Linked DNA regions of Bremerella sp. P1. The protein of the gene in region 2 binds, or shares a complex with, the protein of the main gene of each other region. Links are inferred from orthologs where the notes say so. Each region holds a gene or a part of one and is shown on either strand. Other genes may lie near its edges.

Region 1 (3,183 bases), 6.2 Mb from region 2 along the record:
TTATGCCGTCGGTCCGCGATGCACTCCGACCGTCGACGGTGAGCTGCTTTACTGGATGGGTGCCGAGGGAGATCTCGTCTGCCTGCAGGTCGAAACGGGCGAGTTGGCGTGGCGTCGGAGTTTGGTCGATGATTTTGGGGCCAAGATCCCAATCTGGGGGTGCGCCGGGCATCCGCTGGTCGATGGCGACTTGCTTTACATCATGGTTGGTGGCGAGGGCCAGGGTGTTGTGGCCCTTGATAAGCGATCTGGCGAAGTGCAGTGGAAGGCACTCGATACGAAGATGGGCTACGCTCCGCCATCGATTATTGAAGCGGCCGGCACGCGGCAGCTGATCATCTATCACCCGGAAGGGGTGGCTTCGCTCAATCCCAAGACAGGTGAGCAGTACTGGCAAGTTCCCATTGAGCCTGGGTATGAGATGTCAGTCGCTCGTCCGATGGTCGATGGAAACCGCATGTATGCCAGCGGAATTGGTAACCAATCGGTCATGATCGAGCTCGATGAGAGCCATCCGGGGGCAAAAGCGCTTTGGCATGGAGAACCCAAGACTTCGGTCTACAGCGGCACCTCGACTCCAGTTTTTGTGGATGGCGTGGTCTACGGGAGTGACTGTAACGTCGGTAGCTTGATTGCCGTGGATGCCGAAAACGGGGATCGTCTGTGGACCACGTTCGAGGCGACCGTGCCCGACGAAACTAGGTTCATCAAGCATGGAACGGCGTTTGTGACGCGACTTGGGGATAGTGACCGGTACCTGCTTTTCAGCGAAGTGGGTGATTTGTTGATTGCTAAAATGACCAAAAGCGGCTTCGAGTCGCTAGGAAGCTTCCATGTTCTCGATCCCACGAGCGAGGCTTTCGGCCGAGAGGTTGTCTGGACGCACCCTGCTTATGCACAGCAAACGGGCTTTTTCCGCAACGACAAAGAACTGGTCGCCGTCGATCTGGAGCAAAAATAGACTCGACAGGGTGGTTTGGGTAATCCCTGTCGCCGACAACCGTAAGGCGGAGGGCAAAAGGTGGTCTATAAGGCCACCTTTTGCTGTTTTTGGGCGTCTTGGCCGCTATTGCCGGTATAGAACGAAACTCTTATCATGAGCGGTTTCAATGTGCTGTCACTTTGTGGACGGTACAGAAGCAAGTCCATTCTCTCGGTGATTCTGACCTTATTCAGGAGTGGCGGCGGCCCTTAGGGGGACGCGGCGACAACTGGGGCAGCGGAATGCTATCAGGGAGCCAGGCAAGTGGTAGGAAGCGTCGGCGGAAATGTTTGATTTGACGGCTATGCCGGTTCACATCTTAGCGCAAGAAGGCGGTTTCACGAATCCTCTGACCTGGTTGCCCATCGTGGCCATTCTGGTGTTGGGTTACTTCATGTTGATCCGGCCGGAGCAGAAAAAAGCCTCCGATGCCCAGAAAATGCTGGAAGGGATCAAGAAGAATGACCGCGTGGAGACGATCGGAGGGATCATCGCCACGGTGGTTAGCGTGAAGAAAGACCAGCAAGAGGTTGTACTTCGCCTGGACGACAAGTCGGGCACAGAGATGCGGGTTCGTTTGCGAGCGATTGCCACTGTTCTCTCGCGAGAGGGAAAAGCGAGCGATAACGCCGAATCCAAGACTCCGCCTGCTTCGGCTTAAATGGACGATTCAAGGACGAATTCCCCTTTCCATATTCCACCATACGACTTGCCTGGGACCGCAGAAGTTCCCACGGCTTGGAGACACGCAATGCAGAAGAGTTGCACGATTTTTGCTGTCATGCTCGTGCTGACGCTGACCGTCACATTGTTGACCGGCGTCGATTTCGGGCTGGACGCCGGCGGAAGTTCGTGGCTGGGCTCAACCGCGATGGCACAAGAAGCGCCTTCGCCTGAAGTACCGGTCCCTACTGTTGATGCCGCACCAGCTGAAACGCCGAGTTCTGGAAGTTCAGAGACATTCAACGTGCTGGGGATTATTCTCCTCACGATTGTGGTGCCGTACATCTTAGGCTTTTGGTTGGCGACTGCGATTCGCTTGCCAGAGCTGAGCCGTAAGCTGGGCATTATCTTTGCCAGCCTGGTGTGCAGTGTCACGATTTGTTTTCTGCTGTGGCCTCCCAAGTTTGGTATCGACCTGCAAGGTGGTGTCATTCTGGTTTACGAAGTCGACGAGCAGGCCAGCTTGGACCTCTTGGCTTCGGACTCCGACAGCCAAGGCTTTGATACGACTCCCGAAAAGCAGCTTGAGCAAGGTACGGCTCAGTTGATCACGCAGCTGCAAAAGCGTATCAATCCGTCCGGTGTTTCCGAGGTGGTTATTCGTCCTTACGGCGAAAACCAGGTGGAAGTCATTGTTCCACAAGCTGAATCGGCGGACCTCGACTCGATCAAGCGGCTCATCACCAAGGCTGGTGTGCTCGACTTCATGATCGTGGCCAACAAGCAAGACCACGATTACCTGATCACGCGTGCGGAAGATGAAGCTCAGATCGGTGTGACCTTTGTCACCGACCGCGAAGGCAACCGTATCGGCCGCTGGGTTCGCGTCGACGACGACGCCCGGGGCGCCGTGGGCGAGCCTAACTTCGCCAACCCAAACTTGACGCCCTACCTCAATAGCCAACGTCACCTGGTGCGTGGCGGTGGGCCAGGCGTGCCGTTTGAAGTGCTGATGCGTGTTGAACGTCCCGAGGCTCGCCTGGGTGGTAAGCACCTTTCATCCTCGGCCGTTACCCGAGATGAATATGGTAAGCCGGCAGTCTCCTTCGAGTTTGGCGTCGATGGTGCCAACCGCATGGGACGGCTTTCGCAAGAGAATCTGAGTGAGCCGAACATCCCGCGTAAGCTGGGGATCGTGATGGATAACTTCCTGATCTCGGCTCCACGTATCAATGCGATGATTACCGATCGCGGTATCATCACCGGTGATTTCACGCAGCAGGAAGTGACTGACCTGGTTCAGGTGCTTCGCAGCGGTAAGCTGCCGGTCGTGCTTCGCAAAGAACCAATCAGCGAACAAAAGATCAGCGCTACGCTGGGTGACGACACGATCCGTAAAGGTCGTATCGCGATCACCATCTCGTTGATCGCTGTCTTGATCTTCATGGCGATTTACTACCAAGTTGCCGGCTTGGTGGCATGTTTTGCCCTGGTCTTCAACCTGATCTTGATCTTGGCCGTCATGATTGCGATCAAGG
Region 2 (4,060 bases):
TTCCTCAAAGGGGAACCGCAGCTGACGTTCGACAAAACGCCGGTCCGCGCCGAATCGCTTCAGTCGCTCTTCAAGACCGACATGGAAGACGAGAAGGAAGCCATCGAGTTTTACACGAAAGCCTCGCAGCAAGCTTCCGCCGATTCCGATATCGGTACCCGGCAACTGTTCGAACAGATCGTCATCGACGAAGAAGGGCACATGGCCTGGCTGGAATTGCAGCTCGACCTGATCGAACGCATGGGAGAAGCAGCTTATATCGCGAAGCATATGTCTTCGCCGTAAGCAGCTCTGCTGATTCTCGAACAACATGCAATCAAACAGGGGGATGCCAACCTATGTCGGCATCCCCCTTACTCTTTCGTGTGGTATCGATCCAGCGACGCGTTACGCTTCACTCGGCTTTTGCTTGGCAAACTTCCGCAGCACCACGTAGAACACCGGGGTGAGGAACAACCCGAAGATCGTCACGCCCAGCATGCCTGCGAACACGGCGGTTCCTAGCACACGCCGCATCTCGAAGCCGGCACCCGTCGCGATCAACAGCGGAATCACGCCCAAGATGAACGAGAACGCCGTCATCAAGATCGGGCGAAGTCGCAAACGACAGGCCTCGATGGCGGCTTCAAACCGGTTCTTGCCAGCATCTTCTTCCGCCTTGGCGAACTCGACAATCAAAATCGCGTTCTTACATGCCAGGCCCACCAACACAATGAAGCCGATCTGCGTGAGGATGTTGTTGTCCATCCCACGGAACCAGATTCCGACAATCGCGAACAGCAAGCACAACGGCACGATCAAGATGATCGCCAGCGGCAGCAGCCAGCTTTCGTACTGAGCGGCCAGCGTCAGGAACACGAACAACACGGCCAGCGGGAACAGGAAGACAATCGTGTTGCCTGCCTGACGTTCCTGAAACGCAATATCGGTCCACGCATAGCCGAAGCCGGGCGGAAGGTTCGTATTGGCCAGTTGCTCCATCGTATTGAGCGACTGCCCCGAGCTGAAGCCAGGGACCGTATCACCATTGAGGTCGGCAGCCGGGTACAAGTTGAAACGCACCAGGCGATCAGGACCCACCACGCGCTCGACATCGACAATCGAAGCCAGCGGCACGCTGGCACCACGGGTGCTGCGCGTTCGCAGCTGCAAAATGTCGCTCGGCTCGTCGCGGAACTCGGGCTCGGCCTGAGCCGTGACTCGGTAGGTTCGTCCCAAAAGGTTGAAGTCATTCACGTAGACCGAACCAAGATAGACCTGTAGTGCGGTGAAGACATCGTTCACCGGGATGTCCAGCATCTCGGCCTTCGTCCGGTCGACGTTCGCCTTAATCTGCGGAACGCTGAGCCGATAGTTCGAGTAAACCTGAACCAACCCTGGCTGCTGATTGGCCTGCGCGGCAATCTGATTGGTGACCTGGGCAAGCGCATCGAGACCGGCGCCACTCTGGTCCTGGACGTACATCTTGTAACCGCCACCACGACCAATACCGCGAACTGGTGGCGGAGGAATCACGAAGATCTGGGCCTCGTTAATGCCGGCCAGCTTCTGCCGTAGTTCGGCCACGATCACATCGACCCCGCGTCCCCTCGCACTGCGCTCCTTAGCATCTTCCAGCGGCAGGAAGGTCACAGCGGCACTCGGGCTGATGGTGAACGTCGACCCGGACAGGCCTGCGATACCGACCGAGTGAGCCACGCCGTCGATCTCGCCACCGATCCGGGCAACTTCTTTCGTCACTTCGTCCGTTCGGGAAAGCGCTGCACCATCAGGAAGTTGAATCGCCACAATCGCGTAACCTTGGTCCTGCTGCGGAATGAACCCGTTGGGCACCATGCCAAAGCTATAGTAAGTGGCCACCAAGAGCCCGACATACATCAGCAGAACCACGGCCGACACACGCACAATGCGCGAAACGATGCCAGCGTAGATGTTACTGGTCACGTCGAACGTCTTGTTGAACAGCCGGAAGAACCAGCCGAACAGCACGTCGACCACCTTGCCCATCCAGTTCTTCTTCTCATTTTTCGGCCGCAACAACAGGGCACACATGGCCGGGCTGAGCGTCAGTGACACAAACGTCGAGAACGCCGTCGAAATAGCGATCGTGATGGCAAACTGCTGATAGAACCTCCCGCTGATGCTGGGGATGAAGATCGTCGGCACGAACACGGCGATCAACACCAGCGTCGTGGCGATCAAGGCCGAACCCACTTCGTCCATCGCTTTATGGGTGGCTTCACGCGGGGAGAGACCTTCGGCGATCAGGCGCTCGACGTTCTCAACGACCACGATCGCATCGTCCACCACGATACCAATCGCCAATACCAGTCCAAACAGCGACAACGTATTCAGCGTCACGCCCATCGTCTGCATCACGGCAAACGTTCCGATCAACGAAATGGGAATCGCGATCACCGGGATGATCGTCGGCCGCCAGCCATGCAGGAAGATGAACACCGTGAAGACCACCAGCACCGTGGTGATCAGCAACGTATCGAACACTTCCGCAATCGACTCTTCCACGAAATCGGTCGGATTGTAGGCGATCTGGTAGCCAATCCCCTGAGGGAAGTCGGTCGCCAGATTGGCCATCGTCTCTTTGACTTCTTTAGCCGTATCGACCGCGTTGGTGCCTGGCCGCTGATAAATGAGGACCGCAACGGCTGGGTTGCCGTCTAGATAGCTAAGCCGCGAGTAATCTTGAGCACCCAGTTCCAGGCGGGCCACATCGCTCAACCGCGTCACGCGACCATCGTCGCCTCGTTTGATGATGATGTTGCCGAACTCTTCGGTATCCTTGAGACGCCCTTCGGTGGTCACGTTCAATTGAAACGCGCCGGTCCCATCGTTGGGTGGCTGGCCGATCACGCCGGCCGCGACCTGAGCATTCTGGCCACGAATCGCACTGATCACGTCACCAGGCGTCAAATCCAAGTGGGTCATACGTTCGATATCGAGCCACACGCGCATCGCGTATTCGTTACCGCCAGCGATACGAATGTCGCCGACGCCATCGAGTCGCATCAGCGCGTCGCGGATGCGGAGAAACGCGAAGTTACTGATGTACAGCTGATCGCGGCTTCCGTCCGGCGATTCCAAGTGCACCACCATCAGCATGTCCGGGATCTGCTTGCTGGTGGTAACACCAATCTGGCGAACAGCCTCGGGCAGGCGCGGTTCGGCGATGGCCACCCGGTTTTGCACCAGCACCTGGGCGTCGTCCAGGTCGGTGCCCAGCTTAAAGGTCACCGTCAGCTGCATCGTGCCGTCGGCACTGGAAGACGACTCCATGTACAGCATGTCGTCAACGCCGTTCATTTCCTGTTCGATCGGCGTGGCAACCGTGTCGGCGATTACCTGCGGCGTGGCCCCAGGGTAACTGGCTCGCACCACAATCGTCGGCGGGGCGACATCAGGATACTGCGAAACAGGCAGCGTGAAGTAAGTGATGCCGCCAACCAGCACGATGATGAACGACAGCACCGACGCGAAGATCGGACGTTCGATAAAAAAGTGAGGAAACTTCATCGCATCGCCTCCTCGGTCTTCTCAACCGCCGTTTGCGTCTCGTTCTGCAGGATAGAAACGGAGCTAAGCCCTGCCGAAATCCATTGGTCCTGCGGCAGCGGTGTGTAATCGTTGGGCAGGCCGTCTTCACGCTCTTCAATGGCACCGGTTTCGGTATTCACCGGCATGTCAGGACGCACCAGCAGAATCCCTTTGATCACGAGCGACTCGCTGCCATCAAGGCCGGATCGAACCACTCGCAGGCCATCGACCAACGGGCCAACTTCTACGCTACGCCGCTGGATCTTGCCGTCGACCACGATATAGACGTACTGCGAAGACTGGTCGGTGCCAATTGCCGAATCGGGAATCAGCACGGCCTGGTACGCCGCACTGCCTGGCAGGCGAACCTTACCGAACATGCCCGGCACGAGGACTTCGTTGTCGTTACGGAAGATGCAACGTACGCGAATGCTGGCCGTGCTGGCGTCGAAGCGATTGTCGACGAACTCCATGTGCCCCATGTGCGGAAAGCCTTTTTCATCGGCCA

Evidence for each region.
Region 1: the proteins of PSR63_RS26870 (region 2) and yajC are in contact, whole or in part, in a crystal structure (PDB 2RDD), measured with the Escherichia coli proteins. The link is inferred for Bremerella sp. P1 from one-to-one orthologs.

Annotation. Positions count from the first base shown.
Region 1 is NZ_CP118164.1:482,514-485,696, reverse strand. What follows is about bases 89-2,955. They hold yajC (preprotein translocase subunit YajC), read left to right. Parts: upstream 89-1,268; coding sequence 1,269-1,643; downstream 1,644-2,955. Other genes in these bases: secD (protein translocase subunit SecD), read left to right, coding at 1,734-2,955; PSR63_RS01965 (PQQ-binding-like beta-propeller repeat protein), read left to right, coding at 89-961. Outside these bases: more of PSR63_RS01965, read left to right, coding at 1-88; more of secD, read left to right, coding at 2,956-3,183. UniProt on the Escherichia coli protein: The SecYEG-SecDF-YajC-YidC holo-translocon (HTL) protein secretase/insertase is a supercomplex required for protein secretion, insertion of proteins into membranes, and assembly of membrane protein complexes.
Region 2 is NZ_CP118164.1:6,642,167-6,646,226, forward strand. Bases 188-3,931 are described here. They hold PSR63_RS26870 (efflux RND transporter permease subunit), read right to left. Parts: upstream 3,532-3,931; coding sequence 388-3,531; downstream 188-387. Other genes in these bases: PSR63_RS26865 (bacterioferritin), read left to right, coding at 188-285; PSR63_RS26875 (efflux RND transporter periplasmic adaptor subunit), read right to left, coding at 3,528-3,931. Outside these bases: more of PSR63_RS26865, read left to right, coding at 1-187; more of PSR63_RS26875, read right to left, coding at 3,932-4,060.